Endozoicomonas gorgoniicola: one gene and its partner. The protein of the gene in region 1 interacts with the protein of each later gene in a pairwise test. Links are inferred from orthologs where the notes say so. Each region holds a gene or a part of one and is shown on either strand. Other genes may lie near its edges.

Region 1 (15,850 bases):
TTAACCAGGCTATCTGGCTGTGGTCATTTAATGTCAAAACCCTTACGTGGTCCCGGGTAGCTAGCGGTCGAATTGAACCTTCATTGATCATACTCAGCAGTTGCTGCGGGTCAGCAACTGCATTGGAGAAGTAAGCAGTCCTGTCATAGATGACTACGTAACCGGTATTAAGCAGACTTTCAATAAACCATCGGGCAACTGGGTTTGTGATCTCTTGTGTGTATCCATGATAAAAATACTGGCCGCCCTCTGTTGAGTAATTAGCATCTGAGTTGTCGTTTAGTGGCTCATAAGCATTAATAAATTGATCTGCGTTATGGTTTCCGGGCGTGTCGACTAATACAAAAGGAGTAAGCTGGCCTGAGTTAACAGTGGCAACTCTGAGGGCTGAGTTGTTATTGGGGGGATGTTGAAGGTTGTTTATAAGTGCATTTTGAATTTGCTGTGTTGTTACAGGTACTTCGGTAGACGATGTGTAATAAAAACGCCTGTCTATAACAACTTGTGACGGCCTTTGTAATAACTGATCAATCTGTTGACGAAGGCCTTCGTGCCTGATAAGCCTGGTATTGCCTTGAGCCAGTAATGAAATGTTGTTCAGCCTGCTCTGAAAGTGATCCGGTGCATGGAAGCTTATGAGCTGTATCTGTTCGCCGTCAGGCTGGTAACCCAGAACAACTCCTTCAGGTAACGGTGGGGTGGGTAGTGCCCTCATAACCGCTCCAGGTAACTCTTGTTGTCCAGAGTAAATACGGTTCCCGTGAATAGCAAAGTAACCTTTATCAAGAACCTGTTGGATGAACTTACGGTGTACATCATTAAGTTCGCCCGTATTTAAGTCGCCTGTTTTCCATTCGGCAGCAATGCCGGATACTGGCAACAGGCAAAGCAGAAGAACACTTATAAGTGCTGGTTTAATAATTAATTCCAGTTTCATTCGTCCCCTGTACACTTGAGGATGTATTTTGTTAGTACGACATCGTATCGATAGAGTGATACCGCCTTGAAAAATAGAGAACACTCCGGTAATCGTCAATCTGAACGGCAGGCACTACGTAATGAGGGCATTTCTTACCTTCTTCTTGCGAAAAACCTGACCTTCCGGCATTTGTCCCTATTTTCATGCTTGTGGTGAGCTGCGCTTATGCTATAAAAACCGGCTCATGGCTGTTTGTCAGCTGATCCTCTATGGTTACTCGCCTGTATTGCCAAGGACTGTTACAATCTGCCCGCACGACTGTTTTAAGGAGTAGTGAGTGTCTGTAAGGTTTGTCGCAGAGTCTCGCCTGCCCACCCCTTTTGGTGAATTCATCATGCATGGATTTGAGGAGAGTGGCACTGGCAAAGAGCATCTGGCTCTCACCATGGGTGATGTGAGTCAGGGCGATCCCGTTCTTGCGCGGGTTCATTCGGAGTGTCTGACGGGCGATGCCCTGTTCAGTATGCGTTGTGATTGTGGCCCTCAGCTGGAGGCTGCCATGCGCAAGATTGCTGAGAAAGGTCGTGGCGTTATTCTGTATCTGCGTCAGGAGGGGCGTGGTATCGGCCTGATGAACAAGGTTCGGGCTTATCATCTTCAGGATGAAGGGCGTGATACCGTAGAGGCCAACGAAGAGTTAGGCTTTGCGGCGGATATGCGCAAATACGATATGTGCAAAACCATGCTGGATCACCTGGGTGTCAGCCAGTTGATTCTAATGACTAATAACCCCCGCAAAGTGGATGCCCTGACGAAACAGGGTATTGAGGTGGTGGAGCGGCAGCAGCACCAGACGGGTCAGAATCCTCATAATGAAAAGTATTTAACCACCAAAGTGTGGAAGCTGGGGCATCTGCTGGAAACTGCCTGAGTTCTCTATAGCGATGCCATGGCAGCGGCTTGTATTGATGGCACTCTGGAGTTTGGGTTGTGCTGACCAGCTTCCGGGGTGCCCTTGGCTCAGGGTTTGCAACGCGCTTGTGTTTTTCCTATGTATAACGAGGGTGGCATTGCAGTATTTGTTGTCAATGGCTCCAGTTCGCAGACAATCCGGTTATATTTATTAGCATGTTCTTTCTGGGATTCATCATTACTTTGCTCATATCGGTCACGATAATATTCTGCCAGCGTATAGGCATTCCAGCCTTGAGCTCCTGTGAAATCAGGGTTGGCACCCTGTTTTAAAAGAAAACTTACCACATCAGGCAGCCCCTTATAGGAAGCGTACATAAGAGCAGTCCAGGCTGAAGAGGGTTCGTTTGTTTTTTGAGATGGCGTACATTCGGAGCCGTCTCCAAATGATATGTAGTCTATCCACATGCAAGTTTTGCTCATTAACCATTCAATATAACCCAGGTATTGAATAAAGCTGGAATAGGTTCTGGGAACCGCAATGTTTTCTTCCTGGTAATTAATGTCAGCTCCTTGGGAAAGCAACGGCTTAATGTGCTCAATTATGGTCTCTTCCGTTGGGACATGATAACCGGCTTTTTCGGAAAAACTGATTTTTTCCTTAATACGAGTGATCAATTGTTCGTTTATCTGATCATCAGCCAGCGTTGTAGAGCACCACAAGGGAACTGTTACGGCTAAAACGGGCATTATTTTTTTGAATATTCTATAAAACATTTTTCTTCCTCTATTTCTTATAGTTAGCCTTTGGACTGTGTATTAAGGGAAGAGTTCCTGATATTCATCATAATTAAAGGCACTGGGCATACAGTGCCTTGTCTTGCTCAATTATTCACTTAAACCAAAAGCAAATACGGTTGTGTGATCGTATACCTCGCCGGGCTTCAGTTCGGTTGAGGGAAAGTCAGCCTGGTTGGGAGAATCCGGGAAATGCTGGGTTTCCAGACAGAAACCATCTCGCTTGTTATAGCGACGCCCCGCTTTTCCGGGCAGGTCATCCAGAAAGTTGCCCGTATAAAACTGTACAGCGGGCTGGGTTGTTTTTACCGTCATGCTTCGCCCTGTTTCCGGCTCGATGACCACTGCGCATTCTTTCAGTCGCGAATCCCCTTGATTGATTACCCAGCTATGATCGTATCCAAGAGCCTGTAGCAGTTGTTGGTTATCCGCATCAATATCCTGCCCGATCACCCTTGGCTCTCTGAAATCCATGGGTGTCCCTGCAACAGGTTTGATATCGCCAAAAGGTATTGCCGATGCATTGGTTGGCACGAACGAATCGGCAACTAACTGCAACTCATGTTCGAGACAGCTCCCTGAGCCTTTAAGGTTAAAATAAGAGTGATTTGTAAGGTTGACGACAGTTGTCTTATCGGTAGTTGCACAGTAGCTGACAGTCAGCTCATTCTGGCTGTTCAGGCAGTAGGTTACCTGTATATCAAGGTTGCCCGGATAACCTTCTTCACCGTCCGGTGATTGATAACGCAGAGTCAACCGGGCTTCAGTATCGTTATGTTCTGCGCTGACTGACCAGATACGCTGATTGTACCCCCGGTTGCCACCATGCAAATGGTTTGGGCCATTATTGCAGGCCAGCTGATAATGCCTGCCGTCGATCACTAACTGACCTTCCCTGATACGGTTAGCGTAACGACCGCACAGGGCGCCCAGGTAAGCCGACTGATTTTCGTAGTCAGCAACGTTATCGCAGCCCAGCACAATATCAGCAAAATGGCCGTTTTTGTCCGCTGTTTTCAAGCTTTGGATAATGCCGCCCAGGTTCAGGATGGATACTTCAGTACCCTGAGCGTTTGTCAGTGTGTAACGGGTGACGGTCTCACCCTGTGAGGTTTGACCGAAGGGCTCTTGCTTGATTGTCATTGTCATAGCTATTGTCATAACGAGCAAAAAAGTAAACAGAGAAAAACGCCGGTCAGAACCGGCGTTAATTGTGGGAAGTTGTCAGCTGACCTTACAGTACCGAGGCACCCTGACTGGCTTTGCACACATAAATATCAGCAACCAGCCCGGTTGCGGTTTTATACTGGTTGTCAATCGCCTGCCTGATCGCTTCCACCTTGCTTTCAGGAGCAAGCGCAACAACACAGCCACCAAAACCTCCGCCTGTCATACGAACGCCGCCTTCTGCACCAATAACGTCCTTGACGATATCAACAATGGTGTCAATTTCCGGTACGGTAATTTCAAAGTCATCACGCATGGAGATGTGAGACGCTGCCATTAATTCACCCATACGCTTCAGGTTGCCCTGTGGCATCACTTCAGCGGCTTCCAGAGTTCGTACGTCTTCTGTTACCACATGGCGAGCCCGGCGATAAGCCACTTCATCAAGCTCATCTTTACGGGCTTCCAGCATCTCAACGGTGATATCCCTCAATGCCTTCACGTCAAAGTGTTTAGCCACTGCCTCACATTGCTGACGACGAGTGTTGTATTCTGAATCAACAAGACCGCGCTTTTTATTGGAGTTGATAATCACCACCGCAGCGCCTTGTGGAATGGCAATGGAGCGGGTATCCAGACTGCGGCAGTCCAGCAGCATGGCATGGCCTTCCTCGCCACGGGCTGACACCATCTGATCCATAATGCCGCAGTTAACGCCAACGTACTTGTTTTCAGCCTCCTGACCAATTAAAGCCAGGTCTTTCAGGCTGATATCGTGACCAGACATACGGGTCAGTGCCAGGCCGGTGCAAACCTCCAGACAGGCTGACGACGAGAGACCAGCACCCTGTGGCACATTGCCGATGATAGCCATGTTGGCACCTTTCAGTGTCAGTCCGCGTTCCAGCAGAGCGGTTGCCACACCTCTGACATAGTTGCTCCAGGTAGCATCTTCGCTGGGTTCTACAGGCAGAGCCAGTTCAAACTCGGTGGTTTGTCCATCAAATGCCGCTGCGGTTACAACAACCTTCTGATCATCTCTTGGGGTTGCTGCAATGATCGCCTGGTAGTCGATGGCGCAGGGCAATACAAAACCGTCGTTGTAGTCGGTATGTTCGCCAATCAGGTTAACCCGACCGGGTGCCTGAAAGAATAACTCAGGCTGTTCTCCAAAGGTTTTTTCAAACAGGGCAATCAGTTGTTGTTTCATTTCCATGACTTTTATTTCAATCCAATCGTTTAATCCAATCGTTCTATCAGGCGTTCAGATAGTGTGTTTCGGATAAGTTGCGCAGCCGTTCAGCAGCCTGTTCAGCCGTCAGATCCCGCTGGGACTCTGCCAGCATTTCAAAGCCCACCATAAATTTACGCACAGTGGCTGAGCGCAGCAGTGGCGGATAGAAGTGCGCGTGCAGTTGCCAGTGCTCTCGATTATCGTCGTCTGTAGGCGCACCATGCCAGCCCATGGAGTATGGGAAAGAAGTCTGGAACAGGTTGTCGTATTTGGTCGTCAGGCGTTTGATAATATCTGCCAGTGTCGTACGTTCACTGTCTTTCAAATCCGGCATTCTCAGAATATGCCGCTTAGGCAGTAACAGGGTTTCAAATGGCCAGGCTGCCCAGTACGGAACAACTGCAATCCAGTCATCATTTTCCACCACTGTCCGTTCACCGGACTCTGATTCCTGGCGGGCGTATTCAACCAGCATATTGCTGTGCTTGTCGGTCAGCCATTGCCTCTGGTTGTCGTCTTCCTTACGGGCTTCATTGGGCAGAAAACTGCTGGCCCATACCTGTCCATGGGGGTGTGGATTGGAGCAACCCATTACCGCACCCTTGTTTTCGAACAGCTGCACCCATGGGTATTTACTGCCCAGCTCGGTCACCTGTTCAGACCAGACATCCACCACCTGACGAATGTCTTCGACACTTAACTGTGGCAGAGTTTTACTGTGATCCGGAGAAAAACAGATCACTCTTGCCTCGCCACGGGCTCCGGAAGACCTGAACAGGTCAGAGTCACCGGCAGCGTCTGGCGTATCGGTCAGCAGGGCCGGAAAATCATTGGCAAACACATAAGGCCGGGTGTAGTCCGGGTTGCTGTCACCGGTAATTCGCTCATTGCCCGGACAGAGATAGCAGCTCGGGTCGCGGGTTGGACGATTGTCGGTGGCGGTCTTTTCTACCTGTCCCTGCCATGGTCGTTTAGCACGATGAGGGGAAACCAGAATCCAGTCACCGGTCAGTGGGTTGTAACGGCGATGTGGATGATCGACCGGATTAAATTCCATAGAACTCACTCTTTACTTCCTTTATTCGCAGTAGCTATTTTTTCGCAGTAGCTATTTTTTCGTAGTAGCTATTTATTCGCTGTAGCCTTCCGGGTTTGCGGTTTGCCATTTCCAGGTATCAGCGGTCATTTCGGCAATCGTCCGGGTGGCTGTCCAGCCCAGCTTTTCGTTGGCATACGATGGGTCTGCGAAACATTCCGCTATATCGCCTGGTCGGCGTGCAACGATTTCGTAAGGAATGCTGTGACCACAGGCGACTTCAAAAGCACTCAGCATTTCCAGAACGCTGCTGCCGTTTCCGGTTCCCAGGTTGTAGGTATGAACGCCGGTATCGTTCCAGTGGGTTTTCAGGGCTGCCAGATGTCCCTCGGCCAGATCCACGACATGGATATAGTCACGGATGCCAGTGCCGTCTTCGGTTGGATAGTCACCGCCGTACACATTCAGCTTTTCCCGTTTGCCAACGGCGACCTGGGCAATGAAGGGCATCAGGTTGTTGGGAATGCCGTTAGGGTCTTCGCCAATGATGCCGCTTTCATGAGCGCCGACCGGGTTAAAGTAGCGCAGCAGGCTGAAGTTCCAGCGCTCATCCGAAGCAGACAAATCCTTCAGCATTTCCTCTATAACCAGCTTGGTGCGGCCGTAAGGGTTTGTGGGTGTGCCGGTAGGAAAGTCTTCGCGGACAGGAACGGTTTCAGGATCTCCGTACACGGTGGCTGATGAGCTGAACACAAGGTGACGTACATCGAATTCATTCATGACTTCCAGCAGGCAACGGGTACCATTGACATTGTTGTCGTAGTACTTCATTGGCACCTTTGTTGACTCGCCTACAGCTTTCAAGCCAGCAAAATGGACGACAGCATCAATAGAAAATGCTGAAAAGACTTTTCTCAGTTCTGAAATATTCCGAATGTCAACGTTTCTGAAAGCGACTTCTCGACCGGCAAGATGTGACACCCGTTTCAGGGATTCTTCCTTGGCGTTACATAAATTATCAACGACAACAACATCATAGCCAGCCTTCAGCAGCTCAAGGCATGTATGGCTGCCAATATAACCGGCTCCACCTGTGACCAGAATACTCATCTCATTATTGTCCGTGCCTGTTTAATATTGTGAATATCGTAGCGGAGAGCCGTGTCCGGTAATTTGACTTATATCAATGATGAAAATGTTTTCAAAATTTTCATTTTTTGCAATTCAGGAGACAGGGATGACTGAATTTCAGTTGAGATAGAGAAAAGTGTTTGGGGGATTTATAGGCGGATTTTCTGGTCTGAATGTGAAACCACCGGCTAAAGCTGGTGGTTGTTTCGTTCTGGAAAGCGCACCAGATTCTAAGATCTGGCAACCTGTGCCAGTGCGACAGTCTGACGAACGTCCCTGCTCAGGCGGTCATTAATTGAATTGACGATACCCTGAGGATCAAGCCCACACTCTTCCAGTTGTTGTGCATGGCTGGCAGCCTCAATGTAACGATCAGGAATACCCAGGTTCAGCACCGGTACATTCATCGCCTGTTCATTCAGGTATTCGTTTACCGCAGAACCTGCCCCGCCACTGATGCAGCCTTCTTCAACGGTGACCAGCAGCTCATGGTTTTTCACCAGTTCATTAATCAGCCCGGTGTCCATAGGCTTGATAAAGCGCATATTGGCGACAGTTGCACCTGTTTGCTCGGCGGCTTTAAGCGCGTTGGTCAGAACGGTACCAAACGCGAGAATGGCCACGCGTTTACCCTGACGGCGAATTTCACCCTTACCGATTTCCAGTGGTTCCAGGGCTTTACTGATTACTGCGCCTGGCCCCGTACCACGAGGATAACGAACCGATGCCGGGCCGTTATATTGATGACCAGTGGTGAGCATCCGGCGGGTTTCATCCTCATCACCGGGTGCCATGATCAGCATCTTGGGGATGCAGCGCAGATAGGCAATGTCGTAGCAACCACCATGGGTCGGGCCGTCTTCTCCTACCATGCCAGCGCGGTCAATGGCAAACAGTACATCCAGGTTCTGAACAGCAACATCGTGTACCAGCTGGTCATAACCCCGTTGCAGAAAGGTGGAATAAATAGCCACCACCGGTTTCATGCCTTCACAGGCCATGCCTGCTGCCAGTGTGACAGCGTGTTGCTCGGCAATGGCGACATCAAAGTAACGATCCGGATAGTGTTCGGCAAAGCGGAGCAGGTCCGAGCCTTCGCACATGGCAGGCGTAATGCCAACCAGTTTGTCATCCTGCCCTGCCATATCAAACAGCCACTGCCCGAATACATTGGCGTACTTGGGCTTTTTCGGAACAGCGGGTTTTGGAGAGAGGGCTTGCTGCTTCTGAGGTTCCAGCTTGGTAATGGCGTGGTAGCCAATGGGGTCCTGTTCTGCCGGGTTAAACCCTTTACCCTTGCGTGTTACTACATGCAGAAATTGCGGACCTTCCAGATCTCTCAGGTTTTCCAGCGTATGCAGCAGCATGGGCAGGTCATGGCCATCGATAGGGCCAAAATAGTTAAAGCCCATTTCCTCGAAGAGCGTGCCGGGAATGATCATTCCTTTAACGTGTTCTTCGGTACGGCGGGCCAGTTCCCAGGCATGGGGGATGGAGTTCAGTACCTTTTTGCTGCCTTCACGGATATGGTGATAGGTTTTGCTGGACAGTATCTTGGTCAGATAATTGGACAACCCACCCACGCTGTGTGAGATGGACATATCGTTGTCGTTCAGTATCACCAGTACATTGGCCTTCTCGTCAGCAGCATGGTTCATGGCTTCATACGCCATACCGGCTGTCATCGAACCGTCACCAATAACCGCTACAGTACGACGATGATCCCCCTTGAGCTTGGCAGCAATCGCCATGCCCAGGGCTGCACTGATGGAGGTACTGGAATGTCCAACACCGAAGGTATCGTAAGGGCTTTCACTGCGTTTGGGAAAGGCGGCCAGGCCGTCTTTCTGGCGCAGGGTATCCATGCGCCCTTTACGACCGGTAAGGATTTTGTGGGGGTAAGTCTGATGACCTACATCCCAGACCAGACGGTCTTCCGGTGTGTTGAACAGGTAATGCAGAGCTACAGTCAGCTCCACAACACCGAGGCCTGCACCAAAGTGTCCTCCGGTCTGACCGACCGAGTAGAGCAGGAACTCACGCAGTTCCCGGGTCAGCGCAGGCAGGTCGGACACATTCAGAGCGCGAAGTTGCTCGGGCGTGTCGATGTTGTCCAGTAAGGGCGTTTCGGGCCTGGTCTTGGGTATTTCGTGAAACATGTTGTCGTTTGCGATTCGGGCTTCTTCGGACTTCTTCTGCCTAACAGGGGGTGGCTGCCAGTTGAACATCAGTCAGTTTTTTCCTGAGTTCATTCTGGCTTAGATACCCCTTCTATGTATCCACCATACGCCTGTAGGTAGGGTTTGGGGAAGAGCTGGTATGAATAAACTTCCTGCTCAGGAAATTGAAAAAATCGGTTGAATCCGATTTTTATAGCTCATTACTGTCGATTGTACCTGAACCTTTGTCGATAAGGCACTCTCAGATCAGGAGCAGAAATCTGCTACATCGGTTTGGGTTCATGCACTAATGAGAGCGGTGGATAATATACTCCGCCAACTGACGAAGCACCAAAGCCCGTTCGTCGAAGTCTTTGATGGCATCAATGGCGCTGTCATACAGTGACCGGGCATAAGCCTGAGCTTCTTCAAGTCCCATGAGGGAAACGTAAGTGGGCTTGTCGAGTGCCAGGTCTGCACCCTGTTGTTTTCCCAGGGTTCTGGTATCAGCAATAACATCCAGAATGTCGTCCTGTACCTGAAAAGCCAGGCCAATGGCTTTGGCGTAGTGATCCAGTTGTTCCAGCTGGTCCACAGGTGTAAAGCGATGGCTCAGGGCGCCCATTTGCACGCTGGCGCGAATCAGGGCGCCGGTTTTGTGGTTGTGCATGTGCTGCAGCTGATCGGCAGTCAGAGGTTTGCCAACAGAGTGAAGGTCTTTCGACTGGCCACCCGCCATGCCCGCGTAGCCAGAGGCTTCTGCCAGACAGCGCAGTTGTTTCAGCCTGGATTCGGCCGAATAGTCGTCTTCCGGTATCAGAAGAGGGTTGCACAGGGTTTCAAACGCCAGGGTCTGCAGAGCATCACCGGCAAGAATCGCAGTGGCTTCATCAAAGGCTTTATGGCAGGTGGGTTTGCCACGGCGCAGGTCATCGTCGTCCATGGCGGGCAGGTCATCGTGAACCAGTGAATAAGCATGAATCAATTCAACCGCACAGGCGGGCGCGTCGGCAGACGAGTGATCGCCCCCCACTGCCCGGTTGGCTGCATAGACTAACACCGGACGAATCCGCTTGCCGCCATTGAAGACCGAGTAGGCCATGGCTTCAACCAGTTGCAGGCTGATATCACTGCTGGCAGGAATGACCTGTCGCAGTTTGTCATCGACCCGCTGCTGGCAGCGAGCCATGTAATCCTTAAGCGTCATGGCTTATTTCTCTTCCCCCTGTCCTACCCCTCCTTCAAGAGGTTCGAAAGGACGGGTTTCCAGTTGACCGTTATTGTCCAGCAGTTGTTGAACCGTCTGTTCTGCCTCGGTTAAAGCCTGCTGGCATTCTCTGGTAAGCCTGACGCCTTTTTCAAAAGCTTTGAGTGACTGTTCCAGTGTCAGGTCTCCGGACTCCATCTGTTGAACCAAAGATTCCAGCTCACTGAGCGATTTTTCGAAGGCAAAGCCCTGGTTTTTTTCTGGCATGCTGAGAGCCTGTTCGTCGTTCCGGCAGTCAACCGGATGACAACAGTTGTCACCCGGTTGGTCGATAACTTTTCCGTATTCTTGCAAAAACGGGAGTTTGCATCAGTTATGGATAATGTAAATCGTGCAGAAGCATACCACAAATCAAGGCTTGGGCGGATTCTGTTAAAACGGGGTTATGTTTCGGAGGCGCAGCTGAAAAAGGCTACTGAACTGCAGAAACAGACCGGGCAGCGGCTGGGAGAGGTATTGCTTGAGATGAAGGATATTTCCCTTTTTCAGTTACGCAGGGCGCTTTCCAACCAGACCCGGATTCGTTTTGCGTCGTCTCTGGCTATTGCCCTGCTGCAACCGTTGCAGTCACTGGCCGGGCTACAGGGTGAAGATGATTCGGATGAAGCGATACAAGGGACGGATCAGCTTACCCGGCTTATCGCACCTCTGATTAACTCACTGACGACGGCCGATGGTTTTCAGGCGCTGGAGTACGATCCGTATGATGCAAGGGCTGAGATTCGTGCAGATGGCTCGATTCGGCTGAGGATACCCTGTTCACTGGGCGAGCTAAGATTTGAGCATCTGCGCATCCGGGCTTCGGTCACCCAGGAGTACGAAGAGCTGACGATTGCGGATGTGGATCTCAGTAAAGCGAAGTTCTCGGTCAGAGCTGTACGAAAGTAGTCGCTTTTTAAAAGGCAAAAGAAAAGGGTGCAATGGCACCCTTTTCTTTTTTCAAACGTCACGAATTAAACGATTCTGTCAGTCAGTGATGAAAGCAGGTTTTACGTCAATTGCTTCAGAGTCAGTTGTAGAACCGTTGTTATGTTCCTGCCAGACATCCTTATCCATGGTTTTATCCAGGAACGGGAACTTGCGGCGGTTGAAAACCGGAGTCATACCGTTGTCCAGCTGTTCGTCGTAGTCTTTCAGAACCTGGATCACGATACTGGACAGAACGCAGATAGCGACCATGTTGATCAGTGCCATAACACCCATGGCGACGTCAGCGAAGTTCCACACGGTGGGCAGACTGCTGACAGAACCCCATATTACCATAGCCAGCACCGCAACGCGGTAAGCGATCAGGATACCTTTGTTGTCGTTGATGAAGCGCAGGTTGGATTCGCCGTAGTAGTAGTTAGCAATGATAGACGTGAAGGCAAACAGCAGGATAGCCAGTGCTACCAGATGGCCACCCCAGGAACCCACCTGAGAAGACAGGGCTGCCTGAGTCAGTTCGATACCGGTCAGTCCGCTGTCCAGCATTCCGGACATCAGGATGATAGCAGCGGTTGCAGTACATACGACGATGGTATCGACGAATACACCCAGCATGCCCATCAGACCCTGGTTAACCGGGTGCGTCGAATGCGCGGCAGCAGCAGCGTTTGGAGAACTACCCATACCCGCTTCGTTGGAGAACAGGCCGCGTTTGATACCGTTCACCACTGCTGCACCAATGGCACCACCGGTCGCGGAGGTAAAGTCAAAAGCACTGGAGAAAATCAGCTTGAATACACTTGGCAGTTCAGTGACGTTCATCAGAACAACAATCAGGGCAATGGCAAGATAACTCAGGGCCATCACAGGAACGATCATTTCGGCTACTTTTGAGATAGAACGAATACCACCGAAGATGATCAGTGCGCTGACAACAGCCAGAGCAATACCAATCAGACTTGGCTCAATGCCGTAACTGCTGAATGCTGCAGCGATGGAGTTAGACTGAACACTGTTGAATGCAAAGCCGAACGCAATGATCAGGGAAATGGAGAAAGTGACACCCAGCCAGCGCTGGCCCAGGGCTTTTTCAATGTAATAAGCCGGGCCGCCACGATAGGTGCCGTCGCCATTGTTAGTTTTGTAAATCTGTGCCAGAACGTTTTCTGCCAGACTGGTTGCCATGCCCAGCAGCGCAATGAACCACATCCAGAATACTGCACCTGCGCCACCGAGATAGATTGCTACGGCTACACCGGCCATGTTACCGGTACCGATACGGGCTGCGAGACTGGTACAGAAAGCCTGGAAAGGAGAGATCTGGGATTTGTTAGCGGTGGTTCGGCTCCCCATCATGGTTTTGATGGCAAGGCCAAAGCGACGGAACTGAACAAATCGGGTGCGAACAGTGAAGAAAATACCACCACCCACCAGCAGGTAGATCAGCACGCTGCCGTAAAGCAAGTTATTCAGCGAATCGATGATTGGTGCAATAAATTCGTTCATAAGGTTCTCGGAGTTATTAATAACCTCAGAGTTTTATTTCAAATAGCTTTTTAAAACATTAGGGAATAACCGCGAGCATCTTAGTGAAGATACTTACCGGGTGGTCGCATGGATTTTTATTAATGAAAACGGGGTATGCTGCAGGTAATGCGGTTTGAACAGCAAAAAATATTTATACGTCAATTGTTGCCTGTATCGGTATATATGCCTAGAGATGTAAGTAATGCAGGCGGGGTAGACAAGGTGTGTATATTAACTGTACAGAGCAATAAATTATGCTTTTGAGTAATTTCTGGTTAAAAAAACTGCATTTAGTGACTGAGCCACAATAAACCATTGAGAATAAAAAAAATACAGATGGAAACCATTACTGTGGCACCTTGTTAACATGTGTCGCAGGAATGGTTTTTATTTGTTGTCTTGTCAATTATTCAGGAACGGTCAGGAAGCTGGTTTGTGTCATCGGCAGCTTTGGGTAAAGCTGTTTCGGGTGGAGTCGCTTCGGATGACGTGCTGTCGCTTCCTTCGTCCAGGTCATCTGGCTCATCAGAGCCGGAAGTCCAGACATCGCTATCTATTGTCTGATTCAGGAAGGGAAAGTGCTTACGATTAAAAACCGGTGTTTTTCCTGCCTGTAACTGCTGGTCGTAATCTTTCAGCACTTGCAGTGCGGGACCTGACAGTAAAACAATAACCACCAGATTAATTAATGCCATAAGCCCCATGGAAAGGTCTGCCAGAATCCATACAGATTCCAGACTGCTGACAGCGCCCAGATAAACCAGTGTTACTACAGCCAGGCGGTATAAAAATAACAGTTTCCGGTTGTTCTTCATGAACAGCAGGTTGGATTCACCGTAGTAATAATTGGCGACAACCGATGTAAAACCAAACAGAATAACAGCACCGGTAATAAACCATGCACCCCAGGGGCCGACGATACTGCCCAGTGAAGCCTGAGTGAGTTGAATACCATTCAGAGTATTGCCTGTTTCCAGTTGTCCCGATAACAATACGATGGCAGCTGTTGCAGTGCAGATGACAATGGTGTCGATAAACACGCTGGTCATGGAAATAATACCCTGAGCTGCCGGGTGATGTGGCCAGGGTGTTGCTGTTGCAGCAGCGTTTGGGCCGCTGCCCATACCTGCTTCGTTGGAGAACAGCCCCCGCTTTACCCCCTGCATAACGGCCTGGGCAACGGAGTAGCCAATCCCCCCACCAACAGCCTGCTCAAGACCAAAGGCATGGCTGATAATCAGGGAAAGCACGGCAGGGATATCTTCCAGACGCATCAGGACGACGACCATTGCGATCAGGAAATAACCCAGTGCCATAAATGGCACCACTATCTCGGCAAATCGGGTGATGGTATGAATGCCCCTGAAGATAATCAGGCAGGTTATCAAGGCAAAAAACAGCCCGATGTACTCGATGCTGATATCGGTGTAAACAGAAACGGATGCAGCCACCGAGTTTGCATGCACCATATTAAAGACAAAGCCAAAAGTAATCAGTAGCAGGGATGAAAACAGCATACCCAGCCAGCGCAGCCCCAGAGCCTTTTGGATGTAGTAGGCGGGACCACCACGGAAAGTACCATCATTGTTATTGGTCTTATAAAGCTGGGCGAGCGTATTTTCTATATAGCTGGAAGACATGCCCAGCAGAGCCACCACCCACATCCAGAAAACAGCACCCGGCCCCCCGATATAAATAGCAATAGCCACCCCGGCAAGATTACCGGTACCTACGTGAGCTGCAAGGCTCGTACATAATGCCTGAAAGGAGGAAACTTCGTTTTTTTCGGTCCGCCTGGAAGCAAACATGATTTTCCAGGCGTGAATGAAGTAGCGAATCTGAACAAAGCGGCTACGCAGTGTAAAATAGACACCTGCACCCAGTAGCAGATAGATAAGAAGGTAGCCCCAGAGTACTGATGTGATGGCATCAATCATACCGCTCATGAATGTATCCCGATATTTCAACACCCGAGAAGCTTAGCAGATAGAATTTGACCGATTGTTCCAGTGAGTTGAAAAGCTACGCGGATTAATAGCAAACGATTATTAATTGTCTATTTCTAGTTCCTAATTTTTATCAGACCTCACCGTTTAAACGACTATTTTTACACGACAAACTATTAATACGCATGCTGATTGAGACCATGCTTTCGTTATTAGCCTGAGATTACTGGAAGCCATTTCATCCAGAATCCGGAGCTGAAGGCATTGGTATCTTTGAAGACCGTGGCGAGTGGAAGTGCCGGAATCAGAGAACCCGAGCCTCCATTTATGTATTCCGGAGGTTCTGGTTATGATGAGTTTTTTCTGTGCCTTACTGGCATTGTTAACGGGTTATTTATTGTATGGGGCGGTGGTGGAAAAAGCGTTTGGTGCCGACTCTACCCGCACAACACCGGCTTACAAGCTAACAGACGGTGTTGACTTTGTTCCTTTAAGCTGGCCAAAAATCTTTCTGATTCAGTTTCTTAATATTGCCGGGCTTGGTCCAATATTTGGTGCCATTCTGGGAGCGCTGTACGGTCCGGCAGCGTTTATCTGGATTGTCTTTGGCTGCATTTTTGCCGGTGCGGTTCACGACTATTTCTCTGGCATGATGTCGCTTCGTCATGAAGGCAAAAGCATTCCGGAAGTCGTAGGCATTTATCTTGGCTCACACGTCCGGCAGTTTATGAGGGTTATGTCCATTATATTGCTGCTGCTGGTCGGAGTGGTCTTTATGGTGGGGCCTGCGTCACTGCTGAGTAATCTGGGCTTTGGAGGTGTGTTCG
Region 2 (15,813 bases), 2.9 Mb from region 1 along the record:
TCCGATGGTCAGGTATCGGTGGTTAAAGGCTCTCTGAATGGTGCAGATGTACTTCTGAGTGAGCAGGCGCTGGCATTGTTGCCAGAGCAGCTGAAGGCGTTTTCCGAGCTGGAACTCAGGCGGCTGAATCTATTTACCCGTCCGGACCAATGGCAAAGCGGTCAGGGAAAACCGGAGCTGGGTAACCTGGACGGGCAGCTTGTCAGCAATGGTGAGTCGGCACTGACTTTAAAAGGAACGGCTTACGCTTTGCAGACGCTGCCTGTTGCTGTTGACGCAGAGCTTCAAGCTGATGGACATGGTAAAGCCCGGATTGATCTGAGAGACGTCGACCTTGGCAGTGTTTCAAAACAGAAACGGGTTGTGGCTGGCTATGATCTGGCAGACAGTACGATGAATGCCGTTATGCAGTTATCCTGGGGAGCAGATGAACGACATGCGAAGGGGCGACTGACGTTTACCCGGTTTGAAGCACGACCCGACAATGATTCAGCAACAGACTGGAACCTGTCGTTTATTCGGGCTGCTATGACAGACGATAAAGGACGAATTATTGTACCCGTTGCGGAGCGTAAGTTATCTGAAGAGCCCTTGTCTTCTGCATTGGTGAACCTGTTACAGGACAGTATAAAGGTCAGTCTCAAACGTGTGACGGATGAACCTTTACAGTACCTGGGTCGACTTTCAGGCAGTCAGCAGCCTCTGGTTGAAGCGATTGATTACATACCGGGGCGAGCCCTGTTGTGTAGTGAATCTGAACAAACGGTTCGTCAATGGACCAATGTATTGAGTCGCAGACCTGCCCTTGATTTATCGTTTCAGGGGCTTGCTTCCAGAAAGGCCGATAAGGCAGGTCTGGCCAGGGCTGAGCTGGATGCAGACCTGCTGGAACTGTATTCTGGCCTGCTTAAAAAAGAGTCAGAAAATGTTGCCGGAATTCCTTTGCAAACCCGGGAGCAGTTGATTGAACAGATGTATTTGCGTATTCATAATCGCCGCCTTCCGGAAATAAGTGAGGAGACACAACAACATCGAGTTGCCAGAGCGGAAAGCTGGCTGGTGAATCACTGGCCGCTCAAGCCTGAAAGTTTACAGAATCTGGCTGAGGGGCGTGCGGAAACGATTAAGAATTGCCTGCTTGACGCTGGGGTAGACAGCAAACGCCTGCATATTGAGCCTGCTGAGGTGGTGGATGAGCAGGCCCGGATGTACTTCAAACTTCGTTATTAACCTGTCTCCTGGTTGACTTTCATTAGCTGACTTTTTATTAATTGGCTCTGCCAGCGGATAAACAACAGAGACACGCTAAAAAGAAGACAGCTGATGCCTGCTGTCAGCCAGCCATGAAACGACCCGGGCTGGGCTGAAACCGATAAAACTCCACTGATAAAGTAAAAACACAGAATAAAGCACAGCCATGCAGCCGATCTTGGATTGCGTTTTAACAGCCCGTACAGGGGCAGAGTCAGAGGAATCAGCTGAATAGCGGTGATGACCAGCCTGGAACCCGGTGGTGGATTCAGCCACCAGGTTTCTGCCAGCAGTGCCAGCGCCAGACTGACGTATAAGCCCATGGTTAAGGAGTAAATGAAGGCTGCTTTTTTTATCATTGTCTGGTTATTCACAGGGTTTATTCAAAGGATTTCCAGAACAGACTCCGGTGGTCTGCCAATTCGCGCCTGCCCTTTATTGACAACAATCGGGCGCTCAATGAGCCTGGGGTGCTTCAGCATTGCCTGAATCAGCTCTTTGTCATTCAGCTGCGGGTTCTTCAGATTATTATCTTTGTACTCCTGTTCCCCTTTTCGCAGCAGTTCTCTGGCTGTCAGACCCAGCTGTTTTAACAGTATTTTCAGGGTAGCTTCGTCAGGAGGCGTTTCCAGATACAGAATGATGTCCGGATTGATGCCCTGTTCTTCCAGCAGTGCCAGTGTTTGCCGGGATTTTGAACAGCGTGGGTTGTGATAGAGGGTGACAGCCATACAGGTTTCCTCGTTTGTGCTCTTTTTCTTGTTCAGGCAAAGATGCTAAACCCGATTGTGGTTCTGCACAACCGTTTAAGGCATAGTCCCAAAATAACTTCCGTAATTCCGTCATTCCCACGAAGGTGGGAATCCACCACGACCAGTGGATCCCCGCCTGCGCGGGGATGACGTTGGGATGTTCTACGTTGCTACTCCCCTTAAGACGCTCTTTACTGAGCAAATGTTATGTAATTTGTCACCCTTGAACTGGAGAGTACTTATAAGACGGAATATGCTTCTGCTTCGGTCACAAACAGAATAGGAAATCACTATGTTAAGCAGCAGGCATTGGTTATTAGGGTGTTTTGTCTTATTACTGGCGGGCTGTGCCAGCCAGAGAGTTGACTGGGATTATGATACATCGGCCAGGGTTCAGCAGCAGATGAGTAGCTGGAAAAACTATGCCTGGCTGACGGTCGATAAAGATCAGTCGTCGGCTTATCATCTGGATGGCCTGCAGGATCGCAGGGTGCGTGCTGCCGTGAACCGTGATCTGCAAGCCAAAGGTTTCAGGCTGGTGGATGAGTCTGACGCGGATTTTCTGGTCAATTATCTCACTAAAACCAAAACCCGCCGGGAAGAGAACCATGTTTCTACCTCGCTGGGATACGGCATTAACAGCTGGGGGGTGGGGTTGCAGTCAGAAACTCGTGTGAGAGATTACGAGGAAGGTTCGCTGATGGTCGATTTTATTGACCCTGCCAGTAAAGAGCTGGTCTGGCGTGGACGCTCCCAGGCTCGAATTCCTGACCTTTCGACACCGGAAAAACGCACTCAGCAGATTAATAATGCAGTCGATGCGATCCTTAAAGGCTTTCCGCCAGCCTCCGGTAGCTGATATCCTGACTGAATAAAGGAGTAGAGGTAGACAATTACCTTTTCTCCTTATGTGCTGAGGAGCAGCTCATGGTCAGGCCCGATATTTCCCTGCGTTCCATCAAACAACTGTTGTTGTTTATTAAGTCCACGGTTGAACGATTTGTTCAGAACGGCTGCATGGACAGTGCGGCTGCCCTTACCTATACCACGCTTTTTGCCGTGGTGCCTTTGATGACCGTGACTTACAGCCTGCTGTCTGCTATTCCCAGCTTTCAGGGTATTGGCGAAACGGTACAGTCTTTTATCTTCCATAATTTTGTACCAACGGCGGGTGAAACCGTAAAAACGTATCTGGTCAGTTTTTCCCAGCAGGCGCGCAAACTGACTGCGGTCGGTGTAGTGTTTTTGATTGTGACTGCCTTTATGATGCTGAAAACGGTAGACAAAGCCATTAATAAAGTCTGGCAGGTGGACAAGGTACGTCGTGGTGTTTCCGGCTTTTTGCTGTATTGGGCTATTTTGAGCCTTGGCCCTTTTTTGATTGGTCTGGGTTTTGTTCTGACGTCTTATCTGGCTTCGCTGAAATTTATTTCTGATACGACGGCTTTTTTCGGTGCAGAATCTGCGTTGTTGCGATTGATGCCGGTGTTGCTCAGTACCATGGTGTTAACTCTGCTCTATGCGGCGGTGCCTAACCGCAAGGTACCTTTTCGGTATGCTTTAACAGGAGCGGTGGTCATCGCTACGGTGCTTGAAGTTGCCAAAGGTGTATTTGCACAATTTATTGCTCAGACGCCGACGTATGAACTGGTGTATGGCGCCTTTGCTGCGGTTCCTGTTTTTCTGGTCTGGATTTACCTGAGCTGGAACCTTGTTCTGTTCGGTGCAGTCATGGTGCGTAACCTGACGATGTCGGTAGGCCAGCAAAAGGATGAACACTGGCCGCCCCTGCTGGGGCTTCTGGTAATGTTGTCCATGTTCCGGAAACAGTTTTGTCAGGGTAAAACGGTCAGCTATAAACTGTTCCAGAATGAGTGGCCTCTCTCCCTGGAAGACTGGGAACGCTATATCGTTCTGTTGCAGGAGCAGGGGGTAATCTGTAAAAGTCATCAGGGGGAACTGGTGCTGGTGCAGGATTTACGACAGATGCAGCTTGCTTCGTTCTGTCAGCAACAGCCCTGGCCCATGCCTGATGCTCGCGCTCTGGCGAGCATCACCCGGGAGGGGCGTCCGCAGTGGTTTTCAGGATTGATTGACCGGCTCCTGCATGTGAATGAAATCAGGGCAGCTGCGCTTGCTATTAATCTTGATGAGCTTTACCAGTGCAGTTCTTACGATAATAAACCTGAACAAACGTAAGGTCAGGCTGGGCTGTCAACAGCCAGCCACCTGTCAAATAAAGCCATTCGCTGGAGATAAACTATAGTTAGAAGCCCAGACATGGCTGTGATACTAACAAATGACGATGAGATGTTTAGGCTGGAGCAAGACTCAATACCGGCTTGTATTCATTATTTTATCCCTGCTGACGTTAAATGACCTGGTGTTCGGTGGCTACCTGGGGAAAAATCAGCAGGATGATCCCCAGCAGCTGATTTGCTTTTTACCCACCCGAAGTAACGCCGGCTTAACGGCTCTGGACCAGGTCAGCATTACTCTGTTTTTTAATGCTCCATTTCGTATCCTTTCTGAATTGAACCTTGATACCGGGCTATCCGGGGATGGTTACACTGTTCTTCCCAGGGTGAGCGAAAACAGTGCCAACGTACGTATCGGTTTTACCAACAGACCTGTACCTGTCTGCCTCGCCGTCTCCAGAATAAATAGCGACAGAGAGCCTTTACAGTTCTTACTGGAAAACAGCTATATACGGAGGCTGAACGTACAGCTGGCCTGGTTAGGAGGGGAAGGGTCCTCCCACTCTGGTTCGTCGGGGAGTCAGGGCATCGCGATTCTTCACGTGAATAATACCGGAAGTGTTTCTGCTTCCGAACTCTATATGGCAGGCCTTAATGAGAACAGGTTGACGGTTCGGCGTCTGGCGTCATCGCAGACTCCCGACAGCCGTTTGCAGAACTATTTAAATGGCGTTGCGCCACCGCAGCAGATGCTATTGCTGGAACTGCACACGCGTTACATGGCACGCACGGATTTTGCCGGTGTTGGTGAATATTTATTTCAACACCTGTTGTATGAAGACGGTTTCCGACAAAGTGCCCTGACGGTATTGATGGCTCTTATTAAGTGTCACAAAGAACTGAAACAGATTGTACTGTCTGAAAATCCTGCAGTGAGCCTGGCTGTTTTGTTACAGAGAGTCAGTTCTGTTTCTGGCTCGGGTGACAGGCGAGTAGCTGCCTGGGGACACTTACTGCCTTATCTTGGGAACGTCTCCCAGCAGCAGGGGAATCAGATTCTGGCGCTTTTATCCGGCTCTCTCGATCAAGTTCAGGAAGGCGTTGAAAGAATCGTAGAGGATGAAGACCTGGTCAGCGAGTTAGCAGCCAGCGTGGACCGCAGGTGGGATTATAAGAATCCACGCACTGGCAGGCGTTATCAGCGAATTGACCGGGGGTTTCTGGGTAAAGGAGGAGAGGGAGCGGTTGTTAAGGTAATAGACGACCAGGGTAACGAATGGGCGATGAAGGAGATCAACCTTTTCGCGGGAGGCAGCCTGAAGTCCATTGCCCGGTTACAGTCGATTCTGGATCACAACAAACTGAACAGCGAATACATTGTTAAGCCTGAGTCCCAGTGGTCAGACGGACGCACTATATATCAGGTCATGAAACTCTACCCTGAAGGGGATCTGCAAGATTTGATCGATACCCGTTTCCCCGAAGTCCAGGAGAACCTGCAAACTATTATCAGTGAAGTGGTTTTTTCTGTCGCCCTGGCTCACGCTCAGCAGGTAACACACAGGGACATTAAGCCCTCTAATTACCTGGTGTCTTATGATAAAGAAAAAAAAACTTTTCGTGCACACCTGACTGACCTGGGCTGTATGCGCGAAATGCAGACGCCGAATGATATGACTACATCCATTGTCGGCACAGCAATTATGCTCGGCCAGCATACGAGCAGCGCATTCTATAACCGCCAAAACTACAGCCCAATGGGAATGGACTGGGAGTTACTGGCCATGAGTTTATTTGTAATCGCCACAGGAGAGTACCTCCTGGCTGATGAAGTTCGTAATTTTGCCCCCATCGAAGAAGACCATTCACCAGAGGAGGCGGCCCGTAATTACGAAAAGTTTCAACAACATATGAAATACAGGGATGTTATTTACGGCGCAATCAGCCGCGGGGCGGGGCATCAGCCTGGCATTATCAGCAAAAACCTGAAAAAGCTGTGGGCCAGGAAATACTCGAAGTCAAAATACCAGGTGAAAACCATTCCTGAGCCGGTTCTTAATTTCATTGCAGAACTGCTGGCAATGGATCCGACAAAACCTAAAGAGTTCTTTACTCTGCTTAATATGATGCAGGAACACGACTACTTTCAGCCATTTCTCAAAGCCAGTCGTGAAGCCCAGGTTTTGATCAGACACTATAAGAAAAAAACCGATAATACCTATCAGCAGATACGTGAACGACTCCGGCACAGAATGGATGTTGAGTATGTTGAGCCGGATGGCAACTGCCTCCCTGCTGCCATTGCTGGCGCCATTAATGCTGTCACTGGGAGTGAGAGAACGCACCAGGGTATCCGTGAGGAACTGGTTCGACGGTTCAGGGGCATGGTTCGACTGTTTGATGAGATTCGTAATCACCCTGAGCAGTTTGATTTACCCCGGCACGAGGCCATCCAGCTTTACTCATTGCTGAGGATGGAGTTTGCCAGCCTGACAGGTATTGGCACCGGGCAGATGGATAGCCTGCCTGATAATGGCAGTACAGATCCCAATGGCTGGCTCGAGCCGGGGCTCCTGGCTCTGTTACCGCTGCTGGGTATTGATGTTAACGTTTATGCTCCCCATCATGTGAACGGGCTTGACGAAGCCATGCAGGTATACGACCAGACGTTGTGGCAACAGACTCCGTTGCTGAGCTACTATCTGCAACTTCCGCAGAGTCAGACGTTTGTACCCCCTCCGCCCGAGGTCACCCATACCATTACACTGATACAAAATGGTGCCTATGGAGAGTCCGCTGGTGCTGGGCATTATTATTACGGCGTAGTCCGTGAGGCTCCTACGGAGGCCAATGATTACGACTTCTGTGATATTAACCATAACCAGACAGGACCGAACAGCGGTGCTGGCTGTGTTCGTTATGAATCCCAGTGATAAGTGTCGTGTATCTTGTGGCTCTAATAGAAACCTGATCGTTCGGGCAAGGTTATTCGCCTGCGCTCTATTAGGCGACTGTCTGTTTCTGTTTTTCCGGATCCTGCAGTGGGTCCTGCAGTCATAAAGACAGATCATTGGGTTTTGTAATTGATGCTCAAAAAAGACGAACATGCAATCAGTAGTTTTGACTGCTGTAAGTGCAACCATTCGCCGGTATGATCACAGCACGGCTTTCGTTCTCATGATCGTCCTGTCTCACTATTGTCGTTTCTCACTATCGCCCTTTACGGAGAGCTTTTTTATGGTAGCCATTGGTACCCCGGGGTCTGTTTCTGCAACGAAGGTGTTACTGCTGGGTTCTGGTGAACTCGGAAAAGAGCTTGTTATCGAGTTGCAACGACTTGGGGTGGAAGTGATTGCTGTTGATCGCTATGACAATGCGCCCGCCATGCAGGTGGCTCATCGTCGCTATGTTATCGATATGCTGGATGCTGATGCGCTCAGGACGCTGATTGCTGTGGAGCACCCGGACTATATTGTGCCGGAAATCGAAGCCATTGCTACCGATGTACTGGTGGATATTGAACGTGAAGGTATGGCTACTGTCGTACCCTGTGCGCGCGCAACCCAGCTTACTATGGATCGGGAAGGGATTCGCAGATTGGCTGCGGAAGAGTTGCGACTGCCAACTTCACCATTTTCCTTTGCTGAATCGGAACAGGCACTGCGTGATGCGGTTGAACAAATTGGTTTTCCTTGTGTGGTTAAACCGGTAATGAGTTCTTCCGGGAAAGGCCAGAGTGTACTGAAGTCGAATGGCGATATTACCTCTGCCTGGGATTACGCCGTGGAAGGCGGTCGTGCAGGTAAGACACGGGTCATTGTTGAAGGCTTTGTGGATTTTGATTATGAAATCACCTTGCTGACGGTTCGCTCCCGCCAGGGGACTTACTTTTGTGCACCGATAGGTCATCGCCAGGAAGGGGGAGATTATGTGGAATCCTGGCAACCGCAGAGAATGTCTGATCTGGCATTGCAGCAGGCTGAGTTGGTGGCTGGTGCGATTACCGGTGCGCTTGGCGGGTATGGTGTGTTTGGTGTTGAACTCTTTGTTAAAGGGGATGAAGTCCTGTTTAACGAAGTGTCTCCACGCCCTCACGATACGGGCATGGTGACCCTGATTTCGCAGAACTTCAGTGAATTTGCACTCCATGCCCGTGCTATTCTCGGGTTGCCTGTGAATCATATACATCAATCCAAAGCAGCTGCGTCGGCAGTCATTAAGCCATCTGGCAACTCCTCCCGGATTATGTTCAGCAATTTAGAGGCAGCACTGTCGGAGCCGGAAACCGATTTACGTCTGTTTGGCAAACCGGAAATAAATGGCGCTCGTCGTATGGGGGTTGCCCTGGCGTTGGGGGAGAATACTGAAGATGCCTGTAGAAAAGCCCGTAACATCGCTGCCCATGTTAAAGTAAGCATCGGGTAGAGCCTGTTTCAGTTGAGCAAAAAACCGTGTTCCAGCTGGTAAGGTTCTCCTGCTACACTGGAATCCGGTCTAATGCTCAGGTGACTGCAAATGCTCAGATTTATTTCTCCGGTGACTATGCCTCTGCTGGTGGTTCTGGTGGCACTGCTGTCCTCCTGTAGTCAGCCTGAATTTACAGACAGTGTCGGTAAAAGGATCAGTCTCAGTGATGGGCAGGGACGCTGGTTGGCACTGAATGTCTGGGCAGAGTGGTGTGACCCCTGTCGGGAAGAAATACCGGAGCTGAACGCCGTTTATTTGTCAGACGCCATCCGGGTTCTGGGTTACGACTTTGACAACAGTCAGGGGGCTGAGCTGGATAACAAAATCGCCAAACTCGACATTGGTTTTCCCGTGTTGACCAGTAGTCCGCTCGAGCGCCTGAAAACTCAGACACCACAGGTTTTACCCGCCACCTTTATTGTTAGTCCTCAGGGTGAGCTGGTTGAAACCTTGTATGGTCCCCAGACACAAAATACTATTGAGCAGGCAATTCGCAAACAACAGAAAAAGGTGACAGCGGATGGCTAAAGTTTGTAAACGTGCGCTGGTTAAAGGCAGGGTTCAGGGAGTCTGGTACCGTGGTTCAACCCAGCGAAAGGCTCAGGAACTGGGAATTTCTGGTTGGGCAAAAAATCTGGCTGATGGGCGGGTAGAAGTTCTGATGTGTGGTGAGGAATCCGCGCTGTCAGAACTGGCAGACTGGCTTCACGAAGGACCTCCGATGGCTCAGGTCGAGTCAGTGAACGTATCGGATGAGCCCTGGCAGGCGTTTGAAACCTTTACGACCGGATAGGCCACGCGTTAGTCATTTTTCCAATGCTTCGTCCAGTTTTTGTAAACTCTTTCCGGGTACCAGGTTTGACCAGGGCTGCCATTGTAACGTGCCAGAGCCCGGGTAAGGTTGCCAGACTCCCGCTCCAGATAGTGACTTAAAATAGCACTGCCATAGCGGAGGTTGGTTTCGATATCCGTCAAGTTATCATCCGGACGACCAATCACACTTTTCCAGAAAGGCATAACCTGCATTAAACCCTGGGCACCAGCGGAAGAAACGGCAAAACGGTCAAAGGACGATTCGGTATGGATAAGTGCCAGAACCAGTTCTGGTGGCAGATTGGTGCGTAATGCTTCCCTATGAACTATCTGTAAAAGCTGGATTCGTTGTTCGGGGTCTTCAATAAAGGGGCGCATACGCTGGGACATATCCAGCAACCAGACTTCCGTTTCGAAATGGTCGGAAAAACCGTCGGCGTGATGCAGGTTGTCCTGCAACGACTGGATAAGCGAAGGGTCATTCCGCTGTTGCGCCCCGGCAAAGGCAGGGAGTAACAGGGCAGTAATAAGCAGGTATCTGGTGAGATGGCTAAGTAATGTCACTAAGGGTCTCGTATTCCTGGTTTGGTGTTACATCAACAGGCAGAGCGTCGTAGCGCGTCGCTTCGTCAGTTACCTGTCTGTAAAGTTTTCGGCGATTTTGTGAGCGGCTTCAGATTTGTCTTCTGTTAATTGTTGATGTGGTAAAAGTCTGTCGCTTTAATTTTTGGCGTCCAGTCGATTGGATTTTTCAGGTTGTGAATGGCCTTGTCGTTGTCTGAGACTCCATAAATGATTAAGTAATTATTTTGTTTAAGGGTTCTTTCAGCAGAGGGGCGTGCCGCCGCTGCAACCCGGCTAGAGCCGGAAGCAGCAGGGCAACGATGAGCAGACTTCTGGTAAGGGTTATCTTAACCCAGTCTGTCTTTAAGCATTTGAGTGATGTCACTGAGAGCCACGTCTTCCCGGTCAGAAGCACTGCGGTATTTATATTCTACCTGACCATTGGACAGCCCGCGATCACTCAGTACGACACGGTGTGGAATGCCAATTAGTTCCATATCAGCAAACTTAACACCCGGACTGGCTTTGCGGTCATCCAGCAGAACGTCATAACCTGCTTCCGTCAGTTCCTTGTAGAGCTTTTCGGCGGCTTCGCGAACGGCTTCAGATTTCTCCATCTTCAGACCGACGATAGCAATCTGGAAAGGTGCAATGCTTTCCGGCCAGATAATGCCACGGTCGTCGTGGTTCTGCTCGATTGCTGCGGCTACCACGCGGGAGACACCCAGACCGTAACAGCCCATGAGCATGGTAACAGCCTTACCATTTTCATCCAGAACCTTGGCGCCCATCGCTTCGGAGTATTTGGTGCCAAGCTGGAAAATGTGTCCTACTTCGATACCGCGCTTCATGATCAGCTTGCCTTTGCCACATGGGCTTCGATCGCCTTCTACCACGTTGCGCAGGTCTTCAACACGGTCAAACCGGGCGTCACGCTCCCAGTTGATGTTGAAGTAGTGCTTGCCTTCGATGTTGGCACCTGCGCCAAAATCGGACATAACGGCAACACTGCGGTCAACAATGCATGGAATATTGATACCAACCGGCCCCAGAGAGCCTGGACCAGCTCCCATGATGTCCCTGATTTCTTCGTCAGTGGCAAAACGCAGTGGTTCGGCAATGTCTGGCAGATGCTCTGCCTTGATTTCATTCAGCTCGTGGTCGCCACGAACCAGCAGGGCAACAAAGTCAGACTCTGCTTCTTCACTGGCGGCAACGATCAGCGTTTTAACGGTTTTTTCAACGGGCAGGTTGAACTGTTCAACCAGGGCTGCGATGGTTTTTGCATCTGGCGTATCAACCAGTTCCATGTCTGCCGCAGGGGCAGCGCGGTCGTGGGCAGGGGCTACGGCTTCAGCCTTTTCAATGTTGGCGGCGTAATTGCTTTCTTCGCAGAAAACGATGGCGTCTTCACCGGATTCAGCCAGTACATGGATTTCGTGGGAAGCGTTACCGCCAATGGAACCGGTGTCTGCCTCTACGGCACGGAAGTTAAGACCCAGACGCTCGAAAATGCGGAAATAGGTGTCGTGCATGTTCTGGTATTCGGCGTTCAGGCACTCCTGATCCTTATGGAAGGAGTACGCGTCTTTCATAATGAACTCACGACCACGCATCAGACCAAAGCGCGGACGGATTTCGTCACGGAACTTGGTTTGAATCTGGTACAGGTTGGCAGGCAACTGCTTGTAGCTGCTGATTTCGTCACGAACCATATCGGTGATGACTTCTTCGTGAGTCGGTCCGATAACGAAGTCACGCTGATGACGATCCTTTAAACGCAGCAGTTCCTGGCCGTACTGTTCCCAGCGACCGGTTTCCTGCCACAGTTCGGCGGGCTGAACCGCTGGCATCAGTACTTCCTGGGCGCCGGAGCGATCCATTTCTTCGCGAACGATTCGCTCGACCTTACGAAGTACTTTCAGACCCATGGGCATCCAGGTGTACAGGCCGGATGCCAGTTTGCGGATCATGCCTGCTCGCAGCATCAGCTGATGGCTGATAACGACGGCATCAGACGGGGTTTCCTTGAGGGTGGCCATCAAGGACTGACTTGTGCGCATGTGTGCGAATATCCTCTTTAACGACGCTGTGAGCCTGTCGGACTTTTCATGTTCGGAAGGCTCCCTGCCAGCAAACTTTCACGGTCACTGGCAGAGCTGTCGACATTCAAAAAGCGGTATTTTACGGTCTGCCGGCGTTTTTTTCATCTTTACCTGCATGAATACGGTTTTCAGCCTGCAACAGGTCAGATATAGTGTGCCGGTTTGTACTGACTTCGGAGCCTGTAATGGAAGAATTTCCGTTGGACCCTCAATTGGAAAAAGACTGCGTAGTACTGGGTGACCTGCCGTTGTGCCGTGTTCTGTTGATGAATGACGCCACCTATCCGTGGTGTATTCTGGTACCTCGTGTAACGGAAATTGAGGAACTGTTTCAACTGGTGGATGAATTGCAGATTCAGATGGCTCTTGAGTCTGGTATCCTGTCCCGCTATATGAACGATCTGTTCGAAGCGGACAAGATGAATGTTGCGGCACTGGGTAACAAGGTGCGACAGCTGCACATGCACCATGTTGTTCGCAAACAGAATGATGCGGCCTGGCCTGAGCCTGTATGGGGCAAGGCGCCAGCCCAACCGTATTCCGACAATGAGCTGGCTGAGATGCGTGAAAAGTTTCAGCCTCTGTTCGCCCGATTTGGTTAAGTGTTCGCCTGAACCGGGAGCTAGTCATGAAAGATGAGTTAATTGAACTGCAGACGCAGATGAGCTTTCAGGAAGATACGGTCGCTCAACTGAATGATGTAGTGACTCGCCAGCAACAGGAAATTGATCAGCTGAAGCTGCAGGTTGAGCAGTTGAAGAAGCAGATGCAGGAAGTGGTTGCGGGTGATGTGGAGGGTGACTCGGACGAAGCGCCGCCTCCGCATTATTAATTTCTTAATAGCCCTTTACAGTACGGGTAAAAAAACACCGGATTAGTCTCCGGTGTTTTTTTACCCGTGTGATTGGCGCTGGTGGGTTAACGGCCTTTGCGGGCAGCAATCACATCTTCAGCCTGCAAGCCCTTGTCTTTATCTACCACTACAAATTCGACTCGCTGGCCTTCGGACAGTGTACGATGGCCTTCTCCCCGAATAGCGCGATAGTGAACAAACACGTCGTCGCCCTGGTCACGGGTAATGAAACCAAACCCTTTGGTGACATTAAACCATTTTACGGTACCGGTTTCCCGGTCAGTATCCTGGTGTTCCATTGGGCTGACCGGATTAAAAGACTTCAGGTTAATCAGTACATGCAGTGCGACCCCGACACAGATCAGCATGACGATCAAAGGCATAGTGACCAGTGTTTGCCCAAAAATCGCCAGAGCAGGCAGAACGGATGCTGCAATCAGCACCAGCGCTGACAGCAGCTGGACCACTTTCAGTTTGCAGCGATAAACGGTCAGATAGCTTCCCAGACAAAAGTGAATCAGAGTCGCTATCAATAACAGGAAAACCGGCGTGGAAGCGGGCAGCATCTGGTGGATGGCAGCAGCAATGAGTCGACCGTCAATCACCAGAACAATCAGTCCCAGAAGTCCGGCCAGGGCATGGATAAATTTGAGATGTTTCAAGGCAGTTCCCTTTTTATATCAGGCGGGTGACATAAACCATGAATCCGCCTGCAAGTTGTTATAGTTAAAAACTGAAAATATTGGATTGAACCTCTCTGGTAACATCAGGATTAAGTGACTGATTCCAGATAACAGGTAATCCATGCAGCTAAACAACGACTTTATTTTTTAATCAGCCTGAAAAGCAACCAGGCTGCTTCTCATTTTTTTGTACCTTTCTATCTGCACAAACAGAGCAAAAGAAAGTACATGGAAAGCTCAGACTCAAAGACTGATTATTACACCTTTTTTCGTTAATGTAACCTGATACGTTTTTGACCTCAATGGCTTTGTACGCCTTGGCAGGCTTGACTTTTATGTCATAAATAATTGTTGAAAAAATGCTCGCAGATAAAAAATACTGTTGGTATAGTGGATTTAGATGTCCTGAAAGCATCAAAACACTGGTATTTAAGGCTTTCAGAGAAAAGAGGAGTGATCCGAAGTGCATTTACAGGTGTTTTTGGTTCTCCTCAGGAAGCACATCAGCCTGGTGTAGTGGCAGATAATAAACTGCAGCGAAATGCCGCAGTGTTTGTACAGGGATAACCATCAGGAGACTAACAGCATGACAGGTAAAAAAGCCTCAGCTATCAAGGATCGATACAGCAAAACCCAGATTATCGCTGAAATTGCTGACAATACGGGGCTGACCAGGAAAGAAGTCGGAGCCGTTTTTGAGGAACTCAGTGACCTCGTTGAGCGTCATGTTAAAAAACGGGGGTGTGGAGAGTTTACTCTTCCCGGACTGTTGAAAATTGTTACCAAGAAAAAACCCGCCCAGAAAGCCCGTAAGGGTGTTCCTAATCCTTTCCGGCCGGGTGAGCTTATGGATGTGCCAGCTAAACCAGCCACCACGCAGGTTAAGGTTCGGCCATTAAAGAAGCTCAAGGAGTACGCCCTGGCTTAGTTTGTCTGCTCAGGTAAACAAAAAACAAAAGGGAGGCATTTGGCCTCCCTTCTTTTTTGGTTCGTTTTACTTCATGATCATTTTTACTTCATAAGGTGGCACCCGAAGGTGCCGGTTGTCATTTTAGCAATGACGACAAGGGATTTAGAAAACGGCAACGTTGTACTTCAGGATGACACGGGTGTCACTTGTGACGGTGTCTTTATGACCATCATTTTCTTTGGTGTTTTTGGCGTAGCGGAGTTGGGCGCTGAGACCTTCAACTTGCGGGAAAGCATATTTCAGTCTGAAGTTATATTCTTTTTCGTCCTGCTTATTACCTGCGCTGTTTTTGAAGTCGGAGGTGACGTAGATGGCATCTGCACTTAGACCGTCGACAATACCTGCAAAATCATAACCTGCGCTTAAGCCGATTGCTTTTTGAGCTCTTGCGTTAAAGTCGCTGTACTGAATGGAGTTATAGCCAAAATATCCGGTATCATCATTACCATCCATGGCCTCACCTCCCCAGTTATTGTTGAATTTTCCAAGGTCGGAATCTTCAACTTTGGTATAAGCTAAACCAAATGTTGCTTGTTGGATACTGGCATCTACTTTAATGCCCCAGGCGTTAATGCTGTCGTCACTGTAGCCATTACTTACATGCTTATCCTTGGCGTATCCAATGTTTGAGTATTTGGCATACTGAGCAGCGAACCCTAATCCCATACCGCTAATGTCCGTGGCATAGGTTACTTCAGTCAGGTATTTTTTGGCAAAATCATCCTGGGTTGCGTAGTCGGCACTCAAGCCAAGACCATTGCCAAAGTCATAAGAGGCTCCGATCGCTTTCACAGGCTCTTTATTGTCCGCTTTCTTTTTATCCTCGGCCATGTAGTCAACAAAGCCAGATTTTGTTTTTGCGTTAGCTTTGGTTGCCCATACTACATGAGTCTTGAGTCCTTCATAGGCAAAGTCACCATAGAAAGCTTCGCTCATGCTCGGCAATGCGCGGCTGTCTGAATCGTTAATCAGAGGAGTGTCCAGTTGCATGCGACCGTACTTTAGTACACCCATATCCATCAGGTTGAACTTGATGGCATAGCCGGTTTTGCCGTAACTGCTGGAGTCGCCTTTAGCATCAACTGGAAGAACGCCGGGGTTTGTGTAGCCATCTACGTTGGATGCGCCGAGCTTAAGGGCGTAGTAAGCATTGATGT

What was found.
Region 2: the proteins of ispA (region 1) and purT interact in binary tests that used the Escherichia coli proteins (3 or more experiments, as listed by UniProt). The link is inferred for Endozoicomonas gorgoniicola from one-to-one orthologs.

The regions. Positions count from the first base shown.
Region 1 is NZ_JAPFCC010000001.1:5,727,378-5,743,227, reverse strand. Bases 8,614-11,503 are described here. They hold ispA ((2E,6E)-farnesyl diphosphate synthase), read right to left. Parts: upstream 10,564-11,503; coding sequence 9,664-10,563; downstream 8,614-9,663. Other genes in these bases: NX722_RS25825 (hypothetical protein), read left to right, coding at 10,939-11,503; NX722_RS25830 (exodeoxyribonuclease VII small subunit), read right to left, coding at 10,567-10,830; dxs (1-deoxy-D-xylulose-5-phosphate synthase), read right to left, coding at 8,614-9,356. Outside these bases: NX722_RS25875 (hypothetical protein), read right to left, coding at 1-937; ribA (GTP cyclohydrolase II), read left to right, coding at 1,257-1,850; NX722_RS25865 (ankyrin repeat domain-containing protein), read right to left, coding at 1,940-2,608; NX722_RS25860 (aldose epimerase family protein), read right to left, coding at 2,720-3,778; galK (galactokinase), read right to left, coding at 3,864-5,012; NX722_RS25850 (UDP-glucose--hexose-1-phosphate uridylyltransferase), read right to left, coding at 5,053-6,087; UDP-glucose 4-epimerase GalE, read right to left, coding at 6,160-7,176; more of dxs, read right to left, coding at 7,428-8,613; more of NX722_RS25825, read left to right, coding at 11,504-11,511; NX722_RS25820 (alanine/glycine:cation symporter family protein), read right to left, coding at 11,590-13,056; NX722_RS25815 (alanine/glycine:cation symporter family protein), read right to left, coding at 13,488-15,023; NX722_RS25810 (carbon starvation CstA family protein), read left to right, coding at 15,373-15,850.
Region 2 is NZ_JAPFCC010000001.1:2,839,270-2,855,082, reverse strand. Bases 6,680-9,532 are described here. They hold purT (formate-dependent phosphoribosylglycinamide formyltransferase), read left to right. Parts: upstream 6,680-7,438; coding sequence 7,439-8,626; downstream 8,627-9,532. Other genes in these bases: NX722_RS13025 (lytic transglycosylase domain-containing protein), read right to left, coding at 9,470-9,532; NX722_RS13030 (acylphosphatase), read left to right, coding at 9,189-9,461; NX722_RS13035 (TlpA family protein disulfide reductase), read left to right, coding at 8,717-9,196; NX722_RS13045 (protein kinase family protein), read left to right, coding at 6,680-7,134. Also shown: NX722_RS13070 (DUF748 domain-containing protein), read left to right, coding at 1-1,230; NX722_RS13065 (DUF2069 domain-containing protein), read right to left, coding at 1,227-1,610; arsC (arsenate reductase (glutaredoxin)), read right to left, coding at 1,635-1,982; NX722_RS13055 (DUF4136 domain-containing protein), read left to right, coding at 2,296-2,862; NX722_RS13050 (YihY family inner membrane protein), read left to right, coding at 2,931-4,202; more of NX722_RS13045, read left to right, coding at 4,303-6,679; more of NX722_RS13025, read right to left, coding at 9,533-10,045; NX722_RS13020 (proline--tRNA ligase), read right to left, coding at 10,393-12,108; NX722_RS13015 (HIT domain-containing protein), read left to right, coding at 12,351-12,752; NX722_RS13010 (SlyX family protein), read left to right, coding at 12,779-12,982; NX722_RS28690 (cold-shock protein), read right to left, coding at 13,069-13,665; NX722_RS13000 (HU family DNA-binding protein), read left to right, coding at 14,273-14,614; NX722_RS12995 (OprD family porin), read right to left, coding at 14,759-15,813. UniProt on the Escherichia coli protein: Involved in the de novo purine biosynthesis. Catalyzes the transfer of formate to 5-phospho-ribosyl-glycinamide (GAR), producing 5-phospho-ribosyl-N-formylglycinamide (FGAR). Formate is provided by PurU via hydrolysis of 10-formyl-tetrahydrofolate.